One region of the Clostridium malenominatum genome, then DNA from elsewhere that is predicted to be linked to it. Evidence: predicted binding sites of a transcription regulator. Region 1 holds the regulator's gene; the other holds the start of a gene.
The links. The regulator NrdR, encoded in region 1, represses ribonucleotide reductase genes. The targets are predictions, from matches to a motif close to CACNANATNTNGTG.
Positions count from the first base shown of each region.

Region 2: the regulator NrdR is predicted to act here: its motif matches at 2,787-2,800, upstream of ABDZ69_RS15215 (vitamin B12-dependent ribonucleotide reductase).

Region 1 covers NZ_BAAACF010000001.1:1,357,970-1,365,498, forward strand. Annotated here, with positions in the region: gene ABDZ69_RS06840 (glycosyltransferase family 2 protein) at 1-321, shown strand, start outside; gene ftsA (cell division protein FtsA) at 492-1,763, shown strand; gene ftsZ (cell division protein FtsZ) at 1,785-2,897, shown strand; gene spoIIGA (sigma-E processing peptidase SpoIIGA) at 3,056-3,856, shown strand; gene sigE (RNA polymerase sporulation sigma factor SigE) at 3,869-4,576, shown strand; gene sigG (RNA polymerase sporulation sigma factor SigG) at 4,651-5,424, shown strand; gene ABDZ69_RS06870 (YlmC/YmxH family sporulation protein) at 5,530-5,790, shown strand; gene nrdR (transcriptional regulator NrdR) at 5,851-6,306, shown strand; gene ABDZ69_RS06880 (response regulator transcription factor) at 6,444-7,142, shown strand; gene pnpS (two-component system histidine kinase PnpS) at 7,155-7,529, shown strand, end outside.
Region 2 covers NZ_BAAACF010000006.1:152,631-160,159, reverse strand. Annotated here, with positions in the region: gene ABDZ69_RS15215 (vitamin B12-dependent ribonucleotide reductase) at 1-2,646, opposite strand, end outside; gene ABDZ69_RS15210 (RrF2 family transcriptional regulator) at 2,991-3,401, shown strand; gene ABDZ69_RS15205 (late competence development ComFB family protein) at 3,680-3,940, shown strand; gene ABDZ69_RS15200 (PucR family transcriptional regulator) at 4,045-5,745, shown strand; gene ABDZ69_RS15195 (oxamate carbamoyltransferase subunit AllH family protein) at 5,886-6,797, shown strand; gene fdrA (acyl-CoA synthetase FdrA) at 6,801-7,529, shown strand, end outside.

The sequences.
Region 1 (7,529 bases):
GTCTTAAACTATTTAGATAAGGCTGCTAATGTGGTGTTAAATTTCGGTAGTTATATAAATATGTATTCTATGAACTTTAAACTGGTAGCATTATCAGGAATACTTTTAACTATTATGCAGTTTATATATACACCGTTTATATTATTCTTAGATAAAAAACTAAGTCCTAAAATATTTTTATACTATATAATTTATCCTATATATGCAATAACTTGGTTGCCTATATCTATTCAAGGAATATTAAGAAAAAATGATAAGGTATGGAGTCATACGCCACATACTAGAGACGTACACATTAATGAATTAGAAAAGGCTAATTAAAGAAAGATTTCAAAATCTTTCTTTTTTCGTTATCAACCGACAAAAAAATCTTTTTAAAAACTTTAATAGAGTTGAAAAATAGGTTAAAATATTTTTAATTTATAGAGGAAAAAACTACTTTTTGTTGAATATATAATTTATCGGTACTCTTTAAGGAGGTTGTAGAAAATATGAATGAATATGTAGTAGGAATCGATATAGGATCTTCAAAAGTTTGTGCAGCAGCAGGTAAGTTGGATAAGAATGGAAACATTCAAATTATTGGTATTACATCTACTCCTTGTAATGGTTTAAAGAGAGGAATAGTAGTTGATATAGATAGCACAGCTGAAGGAATTAAAAATACTATAGAACAACTTGAAAGAATGATTGATTCTAAGATTACAGAAGTTTATGTTTCTATTCCAGGAGAAATCTGCGATATTTCCTCTAACAGAGGAGTTGTGGCTGTTTCAGCAGGGGATAGAGAAATCACACAAAATGATGTGGATAGAGTTTTAAAAGCAGCTAAAATTATTTCAGTTCCATCCGATAAAGAGATTATAGGTGTTGTACCTGAGCAATTTATAGTTGATGGTTATGATAACATTACAGACCCATTAGGTATGTGTGGAATTAGGCTAGAAGTTGATGCACAGATAATTATGTGTCAATCTACTATAATAAGTAATTTATTTAAAAGTATTAATAAAGCTGGCCTAGAAGGAAAAGGGTTAGTATTTCAACCAATGGCAGTAGCCTTAGCAGTTTTGAGAGCTGAAGAGATGAAAATGGGTACTCTCTTATTAGACATTGGGGCTGAAACCACTAGTGTTGTATTATTTAGAGATAATAAATTAATCTTTAATGATGCTATAGCCTTAGGAGGAAACACCATAACAAAGGATATATCTCTTTGTTTAAAGCTTCCTCAATCAGAGTCAGAAAAAATAAAAATTAAATATGGAGATTTATTAAAAGCCCAAGATGATAAAGACTTCAAAATAAAAATTAATGCTAATTTCGACAATGTGGTAGAAGTTAAAAATAGTTTACTAAATGAAATAATTGCTGCAAGAATCGAAGAAATAATTTACATAATAAAAAAGAAGTTAGAGTCATTGAATTACTTAGATGAAGTTTCAGGTATAGTTGTAGTAGGAGGAGGTATAGCATTAACAAAAGGAAGCATTGATATGTGCAAAGAAATACTAGGAAAACCAGTAAGAATTGGAGTTTCAGAATATATTGGTGCAGAAAACACCATGCACTCATCTGCAGTAGGTGTTGTAAAAGATATTATTAGTTCAGGTAAAATTGTGTTTAAAGAAGAAAAAGTAACAAAAGAACGTAAAAGAAATGATGCAAAATCAATCTGGGATGATGAAAAAGATGATTATGAAGAAGATAGAGGAGATGGCTTTTTTTCTAAAATAAAAGGATTTTTCACAGACTTTTTTTAATATAAATAAGGAGGTATTATTGTGCTAGATTTTGATGTAGATGTAAAACAATTTGCGCAAATAAAAGTAATTGGATGTGGTGGTGGAGGAAACAACGCTGTAAATAGAATGATCAAAGAAGGATTAAAGAATGTAGAATTTATAGCGGTTAATACAGATAAGCAAGCATTAATGTTATCCCATGCTTCTCAAAAAATTCAAATTGGAGATAAATTAACTAAGGGACTAGGAGCAGGTGCTAATCCAGAAATTGGACATAAAGCCGCTGAAGAAAGTAAAGAAGAAATTTCTCAAGCTATAAAAGGAGCAGACATGGTTTTTATAACCGCTGGAATGGGTGGAGGTACTGGAACAGGAGCAGCTCCTGTAATCGCCAGCATCGCAAAATCCATGGGTATACTTACCGTTGGGGTTGTAACTAAACCTTTCCCATTTGAAGGAAGAAAGAGAATGCTTCATGCCGAAATGGGAGTAAAAAATTTAAGAGACAGTGTAGATACTTTAGTAACTATTCCTAATGAAAGACTACTTAATATAGTTGACAAAAAAACTACTTTAGTGGACTCTTTTAGATTCGCAGATGATGTATTAAAACAAGGGGTACAAGGTATATCAGACTTAATAACTATACCTGGTTTAGTTAATCTTGACTTTGCTGATGTAAGAACTATTATGATTGATAAAGGACTAGCACACATGGGTGTTGGACAAGCCTCTGGAGATAACAGAGCGCAAGAAGCTGCTAAACAAGCCATATCTAGTCCGCTTTTAGAAACATCTATAGTCGGTGCCACAGGAGTATTGTTAAACATTACTGGTGGTTCTGATTTAGGATTATTAGAAATAAACGAAGCTGCTGAAATAGTACAACAAGCTGCGGATCCAGATGCAAATATTATATTTGGAGCCGTAATTGATGAAACTTTAAAAGATGAAATAAGAATTACTGTAATAGCTACAGGATTTGAACAGGAAAAAGGAGCAGTAAAGGATAAAAATTCCCATGTAGTGAATGCAAAAATTAATACAGCGAAGGCTGGTTTAGAAGCAGCTGCTACTGTGGAAGCAAATTTAGACAATTATAACGAAGATGATATAGAAATACCTACATTTCTACGTAGACAAAGAAGATAATTAAGTAATTTTATAAAAAATCTGACCAAATAATAAAATGGTCAGATTTTTTTATTTATATTGGCAGAATATAAATAAAAAAAATAGGAATAATAAATAAATTATGACAAAATTTTGAAATGGTAAGTTATATAATAATCTATAAGAGGTGAGGGGCTATGGTTATTTTTTTAGATGTATTAATATTAGAAAATTTTATAGTAAACACCTTTTTAATTATTTTAACAGCGGATACATTAAAAATTAAGATTAAAAAATTAAACACAGTTATAAGTGCAATGGTAGGAGCTCTGTACGTAATTACAATGCTGTTTGAAAGTTTGTATTTACTTAACAGTTTACCAATAAAAATTATTATAGCATTTATAATGATATTAATTTCCTTTCAAAAGAAGGACATACTGTTTAACATCAAAGGTACTGCTATTTTTATTTTATATTCTATGTTATTGGCTGGGCTATGTGTATTTACAGAGTTTAATAAAAATGGAGGAGCTTTAGATAGGGGAATAATTTTGAATTTCTCTTACAAAAAACTAATGATAGCTATAATGATAATATACATAGTATTGAGTAGATTAATAATATTTGTAAAAGATAGAAAAGCCTTAAATAACTATATTTATGGAGTAGAAATAGTATTAGATGGTTCTGTAAAAAAAATAAAAGCTTTTTTAGATACGGGAAATGAGTTGGTAGAGCCTGTAACAAATTTACCGGTAATTATTGTAGAAGAAGATTTATTTAGTAAAGAAGACATTAAAAATTACAAATATTATTATATACCTTATAGCGTGATAAATGGTCAATATGGAAGAATGGCAGCAATTAAACCTGAGAAAATAATGGTTTATAAAGATGATGTAGGGGAAGAAAAAGAAGCATTAATAGCCTTTTGTAATAATAAATTAAGTCAGGTTGGAGATTACCAAGGTTTATTATCTAGGGGAATATTATAGGGAGGTTAGAACATGATAAACATAAAATTACTTCTAAACAATATAATAAGTAAGCTTAAGATATTTGCAAGAAAGGTATATTATATTGGGGGGAATGACGCTCTCCCACCACCTCTTACAAAGGAAGAGGAAGAAAATTTAGTTCAAAGATTAACCTTTGGAGATGAAAGTGTAAGATCTATATTGATAGAAAGAAATTTAAGATTAGTAGTTTATATTGCTAGAAAATTTGAAAATACGGGAGTAAATGTGGAAGACTTAGTGTCTGTAGGCACTATTGGTTTAATAAAGGCAGTAAATACCTTTGATCCAGAAAAGAAAATAAAGCTTGCTACATATGCATCTAGATGTATAGAAAATGAGATTTTAATGTATTTAAGACGCAACAGTAAAGTAAAAGCTGAAATATCATTTTATGAGCCCTTGAATGTGGATTGGGATGGAAATGAACTATTGCTATCTGATATTCTAGGAACTGAAAATGATGTAGTGTATAATTTAATAGAAGACGAAGTAGACAAACAATTACTTTTCATAGCCATGGGAAAACTTACAAACAGAGAAAAAGAAATTGTGAATTTAAGATTTGGTTTAGGAGGGAAAATAGAAAAAACTCAAAAAGAAGTAGCGGATATGCTTGGAATATCACAATCTTACATTTCTAGACTAGAAAAAAGAATAATTAAAAGACTTAAAAAAGAAATAAATAAAATGTTATAAAAAACATATTTGTATAAAAATCAGCTTCTGAGGAAATAATTAAAATGCAACAATATAGAAGGGGCTGATTACATATGATGATAAACAAAGTTGAAATTTGTGGAGTAAATACATCAAAACTACCTGTCTTAAAGGAAAAGGAAATGGTAAAATTATTAAAACAAATGCAAGCAGGAGATGATGAAGCCAGGGAGACATTCATTAGGAGTAACTTAAGATTAGTGTTAAGTGTAATCCAAAGGTTTAATAACAGAGGTGAAAATGTTGATGATTTATTCCAGGTAGGCTGCATAGGTCTCATAAAAGCCATTGATAACTTTGATTTAAGTCAGAATGTAAAGTTTTCAACTTATGCAGTGCCTATGATTATAGGTGAAATAAGAAGATATTTAAGGGATAATAATTCAATAAGAGTTAGCAGGTCCCTTAGAGATATTGCCTATAAAGCTCTACAAGTAAGAGATAGGTTAATTGCTGAGAATAATAAAGAACCAACGGTGTCAGAAATTGCCAAGGAGCTAAACATACCAAGAGAAGAAGTAGTATTTGCTTTAGATGCAATACAAGATCCAGTATCTTTATTTGAACCCATTTATAATGATGGCGGCGATGCCATTTATGTAATGGATCAAATTAGCGATAGCAAAAATGTAGATGATAGCTGGCTTGAAAATATATCCATCAAAGAAGCTATGAAAAAATTAAACGATAGAGAAAAACTAATACTGACATTAAGATTTTTTGATGGTAGAACACAAATGGAGGTCGCAGACGAAATAGGAATATCACAAGCTCAAGTATCTAGGTTAGAAAAAACAGCTTTAAAACATATGAAAAAATACGTTTAAAATAGGATTAATAAAAAAGAATTTTACTAAGTAAAGTTCTTTTTTTATTATATTATAAAGATGTGAATCATAATATGTAATAGAGAATAAAAGGGGGAAGAAAAAATGGAATTAACTTATCATTCTATTAACAACTTAAGAACTATGGAAATAATAGATATTAATTCTGGTACTAAATTAGGATATATGAGGGATTTTAAAATAGATATAGAAAATAGCAAAGTAGTTTCAATAATAATTCCATCCCAAAAGATATCCTGGTTTGGAAAGAATACGGACATAGAAATTCCCTGGGATAAAATAAGGAAAATAGGGGTAGATGTAATATTAGTAGAGGGTGAAGAATATTTTATTGGCAAACCATAGTAGAGTTATATTATAATAGGGTTATAATACATTACTTTAGAAAAAGGCGGGAGAAGATATATGAAATGTCCATTTTGTGGGTATAATGAAAGTAAAGTTGTAGATTCAAGGGCAACAGAGGAAAATGAATCAATAAGGAGAAGAAGAGAATGTTTAAAATGCAGTAAAAGATACACCACTTATGAACAGGTAGAAAATATACCCGTATTGGTTATTAAAAAGAACATGAGCAGGGAATATTTTGACAGAAGTAAAATCATAAATGGAGTTATTAAAGCTTGTGAAAAAAGGCCAGTGTCTAGAAGCCAAATTGAAAACATAGCTGATGAAGTAGAAAAACATATAAACAATCAAATGATAACAGAGGTTAAATCTGAATACATAGGTGAAATTATTATGGATAACTTAAAAAAAATAGATGAGGTAGCCTATGTTAGATTTGCATCTGTATACAGACAATTTACAGATGTTAATACTTTTATAGATGAGATTAAAAGATTAATTTCAAATAAGTAGTTTGTTAAATGGTTTTATGGTAGACATAAAACCATTTTTAATGTTAAAACTATATTAAGGCATGTTAAATGTATGGAGTCAAAATTAAATTTGCTTAAAATAATGCTATAATATAGGTAAAATGTTGGAGGGTTATTATGACTGATGAAAAAATTTTAATTGTTGATGATGAGGAAAATATTAGGGAGCTTTTGAAATTTAACTTAGAGAACTTAGGCTACAATGTAATATGTTCAGATAATGGTAAGGATGCTTTTGAAATTGTTAAAAATGAAAGGCCTAATTTAGTTCTTTTAGATGTTATGTTGCCAGGTATGGATGGATATGATGTTTGCAAGGGAATAAGAATGAATAATGCCATATCTACCACCCCGATTATAATGATAACGGCTAAAGGTGAGGAATTAGATAAAGTACTTGGATTAGAATTAGGGGCTGATGATTATATTACTAAGCCTTTTTCAGTTAGAGAATTAGTTGCTAGGGTGAAAGCTCTTTTGAGAAGAACGGGAGTTTCTACCATAGAGAATAATGATTTTATCTTTGGAAACATAAAAATTGATTTTGAAAAACATGAAGTTTCAAAGGAAGGAGAAAAGATAGATTTAACTTTAAAAGAATATGAACTACTTGAAACTTTTATTAAGAATAAAGGGAGAGTTTTAACAAGAGATTTTTTACTAGACAAAATATGGGGATACGAGTACATTGGGGAAACTAGAACTGTCGATGTGCACATTAGGCATTTAAGGCAGAAGATAGAAGAAGATGACAAAAGTCCTAAACATATTGAAACCATAAGGGGAGTAGGATATAGATTTAATTATTCGGAATAGACAGGTGATAAAATGAAAAAAAAATTAATGATATATATGTTCCTAACCTTAACAATTAGCTTGACTTTGGTAATGAGTTTTTTCTTAATTATACAAAACTATCAATACATAGAAAATACTAAAAAAGCTTTAAAATCTAATAATGAATTAGTAGCAAGTGTTTTAAAATATATTGATAAAGAAGGCTTGGATAGTATTATAAAGAAAAGCTTTAAGGAAAATGATATACGAGTCACTATTATAAATAAAAAGGGAGAAGTGGTTGGAGATTCTAAAGTAGACGGATTAGAAATGGAGAACCATAATAACAGGGAAGAGGTTATTTCAGCAAAAAATACCGGAAGTGGATATGCCATAAGATATAGTACTTCCACTAAAACGGATAAC
Region 2 (7,529 bases), on a different contig from region 1:
AAGCATTCTAGCAATGTCCTGAGGTGCTACGTGATGTTGTAACATTACAGATAATGTTTTTGATAATGAGTTTAATAGACCCATTATAGTAGTTCCTTCCCTATCAGTAGTTATATATATTTCAGATATTTCTCCATTTTCTCTTCTATTTACAGTAGTGTATATTTTAACATCATTTATTTGAGCAGGATGAGTAGTTCCTCGTCTTATTCCTAGAGGTTTATCACGTTTAGAATATTTAACACCTTTTTTTAGCTCTTTAGCTTTGGCTAAAAGCTGATTATAAGTCAAATCTTCTAATTTTAAATCTTTATCAGAGCTTAAACTTGTATTTAAAGGTTGACTTGCCTTTGACCCATCTCTGTATAAAGATATTCCTTTTATTCCAAGCCTCCATGAGGTTAAAACAACATCTTGGAATTCTTCTAGGGTTGCTTCCCTAGGTAAGTTTACTGTCTTTGAGATAGCACCTGAAATTAATGGGGTTATAGAAGCTACCATAAGTACATGGCCCATTGGCTCTATAAATCTTTCTCCACTTCCACATTTATTAGCTGTATCGAAGATAGGTAGATGTTCTTCTAATAAATGAGGGGCTCCCTCTATTTTTCCATCTAATAATTTTTCATATTTATAACCGTCTCTCTCTACGGTTTCCTTTTCAAGTACATAATCCATAATATCCTGTATTTGATCATCTGAATAACCAAGGTTACTTAAGGAAATTTTTATTACAGGATTTATTACGGTCATCATTCCACCGCCAGATAACTTCTTATAGACTACATGGCTGAAAAATGGTTCTATAGAAGTTGCTCCGCAGTCCATAGCAAAAGATATAGTTCCAGTAGGAGCAATTACAGAAACTTGAGCATTTCTATATCCAAATTCTTCTCCGTAATGTAACGCTTCAATCCAACATTTTTTTACTAGTGTGCTTATATTTGAGAAGGATTCTTGTTCTAATATATTATGATTTATAGCCAAGGGTTTGTAATTAAGTCCTTCAAAATCTGATACTTCCATTGCACCAGCTACTCTAGCATGATTTCTTATAACCTTTAACATGTGCGGTTTATTGATTTCATATTTATTAAATGTCCCTATTTCTTTAGCCATTAGTGCGGATGTAAAATAGGAGTATCCTGTTAAGATTCCTATTAATGCAGCAGAAATATTTCTAGCTTCTTCTGAATCATAAGGGTATCCTAAAACCATTAATAAAGAAGCTAAATTGCTTATTCCAAGTCCTGTAGCCCTAAACATATAGGTTTTTCTAGCGATATCTTCTGTTGGGAACTGACCCCAGTGTATGGACCCTTCTAAAATTAGCTGGACCATTCCAACAACATGAACATAACCTTCTAAATCTATAGATTTTGTAGCATGGTCATAGAATTTATAAATATTTATTGAGGCTAAGTTGCAGGAACTATCGTCTAAAAATGCATATTCTCCACAAGGATTAGTTGAGTTAATTCTATTATGCTTTGCATTATACTCACCATCTTCACCAGAGGGACAAGTATGCCATGCATTAAAAGTATCAGAAAATTGTGGCGCAGGATCTGCACATTGCCAAGCGCTATTATTAAAGGCATCCCATAGAGATTTAACTTTAACTGTTTTGTTTAAAGAGCCATCTACTCTACCTAGTAGTTCTACAGTTTCTTCAGGATTTGTTGATAGTTCTTCAACTTTTTTCATGAATTTATCAGAAAATCTAATGGAATTATTACTATTTTGACCTGATACTGTTTCATAAGCGTCCCCATCTATATCTGTATCGTATCCCATTTTGCCTAAAGCTCTAACTTTATCCTCTTCGTGGGCTTTCCAAGTTATAAAATCTAATATTTCAGGATGATCTACATCTAAACAAACCATTTTAGCTGCACGTCTTGTTGTTCCACCAGATTTTATAGCTCCAGCATTTCTATCTAAACCCTTTAAAAAGCTCATTAAGCCTGAAGATACACCACCGCCAGATAGCTTTTCACCTTTTGCTCTTATTGAAGAGAAATTGGTACCTGTCCCCGAACCACCTTTAAATAGCTTGGTTTCTGTTACGTATTGTTCGGATATGGAATGAGAACCTAAAAGCTTGTCTTGTATAGATAAAATGAAACAAGCTGAGGCTTGAGTCCTAGAATAATTATCCTCTGTTTCAACTACTTTATTTAAAATTGGATTAAAATAAAAATTTCCTTGTTTACTTCCTTTTATATCGTAACTTTGCGCAAGCCCAGTATTAAACCATTGGGGAGAATTAGGAGCATACATTTGAGCAAGAAGAGCATAAACCATTTCGTCATAAAAAATTTCTTTTTCTTTATAAGAGGCAATTATACCTTCATCCATTAAAGACTCACACCAAAAATTAACCATTCTGTGAGCTACCATCTTCATGCTATTTTCATATCCACAATCATTTGGCACTCCTGCTTTTCTAAAATATTTAGATGCAATAATGTCACAAGAGTTCTGAGAATAATGCTCTGGAAATTCTAAATCCTTCATGTCTACTAAAACTTTACCGCTCTTATAGTCCTTTAAAAATACGTCTACTTTCTTCCAAGTGAATAAATCATATACTGTTAAATTGCTTTTGTTTTCAAGTTCTTTAGTATAATATCTTTTTATCATATTATGTACTGAATCTATTTTATTAAAAAATTCCAATGTGAATACCTCCCTAAATATAATCCTAATCTAGTATACAATATAAAATATAAATGTAAAAGTTTCATATACCAGCATATATTGTATTATAACATATAATTTCACACTATATATTGTGTTTTTATCAATTTATTAAGTTTATTATAATATATAATTATGTCCGAAAAATAATAAATAATCAAAAAATATAATAATTACTTTTTTAACAATCATCGCTTTAAAGTATTGACAATTACAAGGTTAAAGAATAATATGAAGAAGGATAGATAAATTTAAATTTTAAAAATACTTTTTAAAAGGTGATGAATATGAATATAACTCAAGAAGCTGATTATGCAATTAGAGCTATCCTTATATTGTCAATGGAAGGTGAAGGTGCAAAACTAGATGCAAGAACCATTGCTGAAAGGGGTACCATTCCATTAAGATTTCTCTTAAAATTATTAAGAAAATTGATTCACTCTGATATAATAAAATCATACAGAGGGGTCAATGGTGGATATGCTCTTAATAAAAAAAGAGCTGATATAAATTTAAAAGAAGTAATTGAAGCAGTAGATGGCCCTATAGCGATTAATAGGTGTTTAAAGAATGTTGATTTTTGTAATAATAATAATACACAAAATTGTAAAACTCACTATTACTTAAGTAAAGTACAAGAAACATTGATAAGTGAATTAGAAAAAATTAATTTTGAAATATTAACTAGCTCTAAATAATAGTAACTATATGATTGTTTATGAAAATCCATTATAAATGTTTAAGATTGTCTAAATAATAACAATCATTTTCGGAATTATGACCTCTTTTAATTATGTTGCATTTTCTACAAGGGTCTTTCTTACTTCTTAAATTAAAAGTTAAATATAGTAGGTGCTAGGTACGGGTATATTAGTATGTATGAGTATCAGTAGAAGTTTGTAAGCAATTAGAGGAATAAATTGATATATGTAGAATATAATGTTTATAAATTCATTAATTGAAAGAGAGTGATTCTATGGTTAAAAATTATATGGAGATAATGGTAGATAACTTATTACCAACGGTTTTAGATAAATATAGTAATATTTGTACCTGTGAAAAATGTATTGAAGATATAAAAGCTATAGCTCTTAATAGTTTAAAGCCTACATATGTAGTTTCTGAAGAGGGAAATATATTTGTTAAAACTAATGAATTAAGTATTCAATTTAAGGCAGACGTATTAGGTGCATTAACAAAAGCTATAGAAATTGTAAGTAAAAATCCAAAACATTAAATTAATTTAGGGAATAGAGCTTAGCTCTATTCCCTATTGTTTTATAGATGTGATAGTATATAATAATTCCATAGATACTAAGATGAAATGAAGGTGAACTTATAATGGATGTTAAAGATTTTGTAGTTTCACTAAAAGAAAAGGGGTTCGAATTGCTTTCAGGTATTAATGGACTAGAAAAACCCTTAACCAGCATAAACATGATGGAAAATCCAGATACGTTGAAATGGATAAAATCTGGTGAGTTTTTATTAACTACTGGGTACTTTATGAAAGACGATGAGGAGTTACAATTAAATTTCATTAGAGAGTTAAGTAAAATTGGTGCTGCAGGGATTGGCATAAAAAAAAATAGATATATTTTAGAACTATCGGACAGAGTGCTTGAGGAGGCTAAGGCCTTATCTTTACCTATTATTGAAATACCCTATGAGTTTAGTTTATCTGATGTAAGTAGTATGTTTTACAAGGAGCTTTATGAACGTCAAAGTAAAAAGCTAAGAAGATCTTTTGATATACATGAGCAGTTTATGAATATAGTTATAAACGGGGGAGGTATTAAGGAATTAACGGAGGAACTAGGGGATATAATAAATAATCCCGTATTAATTACCGATGAACATGGGAAAATAATTTCTAATAAAAACTTTCTAAATCATGAATACTATATTAAAGATTTGTTTATTAATGTAAATAATGAATATATGTTGAAAAATGATTTTATAAATGAGTACTGTAATAATGATGAGTTTCCAAAGGAAGCAATAAAATATACTGATGAAATAAATGGAGAGGAGGTATCTTTTAGAATTAAGCCTATAGTTTCTGATAAAGAGGTATACGGATATATCATAGTTGCAGAAACTAATAGAAAAATGATTGAATTAGATTATATAGCTGTTGAAAGAGCATTAATTATAATAATGCTTGAAAGAATGAAGCAAAAGGCTATAGATGAAGCGAAACATTTTATGAGAAGAGACTTTTTTGATGAGCTAATCGAAGGTAAAATACGTTCAGAGAATGAGATTGAAAGCCTAGGTAATATGTACGGATTAAATTCTCTATATAATTATTCTTGTATGATTATTGAAATAAGTGATGCAAATAATATACCAAACGTCTATTTAGAAATAAGTATAATGCGACAAATGAGAGAAGAAACTATTAAAATGATTGAAGATAAATCTTCTAAAAAAAATATAAAAACAATATCTATTATAAGGGGAGCATATATTATTACTTTTATACCTACGAAGATTTCAGAGGATTCAAAGGAGAGCAGAGAATTTACAGTAGAATTTGGTAAAGTTATAAAAGAGGAATTTTTAAAAAGATACAATGGCTATAATATAAGAATAGGAATTGGAAAAGCTTATAAAATAATCAATATATCTAAAAGCTTTAAGGAAGCTATGGAAGCTAATAAAATAATAAAAAAAATGAAAAATAGAGAAGTGGTTGTGCACTTTGATGATTTTGTTATATATCATCTTTTAAATTCTTCTGGAAATACTGAAGCATTAAAGGATTTTTATAATAACTCAATAAAAAAATTAGTTGAATATGACATTGAAAACAATACAAATTTGGTAGAAACTCTAGAAAAGTATTTTATATGTAAAGGAAACATGAGTGAGGCTGCTAAAGCCTTGTATATTCATAGAAATACCCTTTTGTATAGGCTTGATAAAATTAAGGAAATATTAAATACTAACTTGGAAAATGGAGAGGAAAATTTAGAACTTCAATTAGGAATTCATATTATGAGATTATTATCCTTTGATAACAAGGAGCCCGTATAAAAAGGGCTCTTTTTGTGTTTAAAAACTAAATTTTAATGTTTGTGCAAATTGCACAATAGACTATTCGGAATTTTTGGCATACTGTTGATGGAATTGAGGAATTAATAAACTATAATTATAACTGCATAGGGGGATAGAAAATGTTTAAGGTTGATTTTATAAGTATGCCCGTATTAGATAATATGTATAGGTTAAATGGTAGCAAAGTTCACTCTATCTTTAAAAATGTAGTTAATTTTGAATACCGTGGTAAGTTAATATCTATACAAAATTCAAATGTGCCCAAAGGTCCATTAAGCATTTCTATCAAAGAAACTATAAATTTTTTAGACCTTCCTATTAAAATGGAAGATGTTATTACAGTAAAAAAAGACGTGATTTATATTGGCAGCATATCAGTAAATATAGAAAGACCTCTAATTTGGGACCCCTCATTAAAATATTATTCCCTTCTTCTTTGTAATAATAAAAAGCACACTAATAAAATTAAAAGTTTAGTAATACTAAATGGAAAATCTGGTGGAATTAAAGAAGAGGTTCTTTCGATTATTGCTGGGGACAGTTATAAAACTTATTATGATAAAAACAAATCAAATGTAGTAAATGTATTAGAAGAAGTTTACTTTGATTTTTATAATAAAAATCAAATAGATGCAGCAATAAAATTATCAAGCTTAATAGGATATGGAGCAGGGCTTACCCCAGCAGGAGATGATTTTTTAGTAGGAGTGATGAGTGTATTACACCATTGTAAATTATCAAGTATTGGTATTTCGGAGTTTTATGAAAAGCTTTGCAGTGAAATACTAAAAAATTCATACAAGACAACTATGGTAAGTAAAACTTTTCTTGAAGAAGGAACCTGTGCCCGATTTAGTGAGAGTTTTCACAAACTATATGAAGCTATGTGGAGTGTAAATTCAGAGGAACTATATAAAGCTGTAATATCAATGATGTCCATAGGTCATTCATCTGGAACAGATGGACTATGTGGAGTATTATGGGGACTTTATTTAGTTTCAAATTTAAATATAAATACAAATGGAGGATAAGTTATGGTAATTAAAAACATTATAAAAAAGAATACCTATTATGATTCAGTAACCTTAATGATGATATCAAGTAAGATTACCTCCTTAGAAGGAATTTTAGATGCAACTGTTATGATGGCAACTGACTATAATAAGAAATTGATGACAGATTCAGGTCTTTTGCTACCTGAAAACTTAGATATTACTTCTAATGACTTAGTAATTGCAGCTAAAACGGAAAGTGATGAAAAAATTACAGAATTAGTAAGTGTAATAGAAGAGGAACTTCAAAAGAAAAGTGATGCTTCTTCTGAAGGAGATCTTAGAGCAAAAACTATAAACACAGCAGTAAAAAGACTTCCAAATGCAAATTTTACAATAATCTCAGTTCCAGGAAAACATGCAAAAAGAGAAGTTTTAAAAGCACTTGATAATAACTTACATGTTTTACTTTTTAGTGACAACGTATCCATAGAAGATGAAATTGAATTAAAAGATAAAGCTATAGAAAAAGGTCTTTTAATGATGGGACCAGACTGTGGTACAACAGTTATTAGTGGAGCTGCTTTAGGATTTGCTAATGTAGTTAACAAAGGAAAAATAGGAATGGTAGCTGCTGCAGGTACAGGTCTTCAAGAAGTAACATGCTTAGTAAGCCAGCTTGGTGAAGGAGTTTCTCAAGCCTTAGGAACTGGTGGAAGAGACGTTAAGGAAAAAATTGGTGGAAGAATGATGCTAATGGAACTTGAAGCT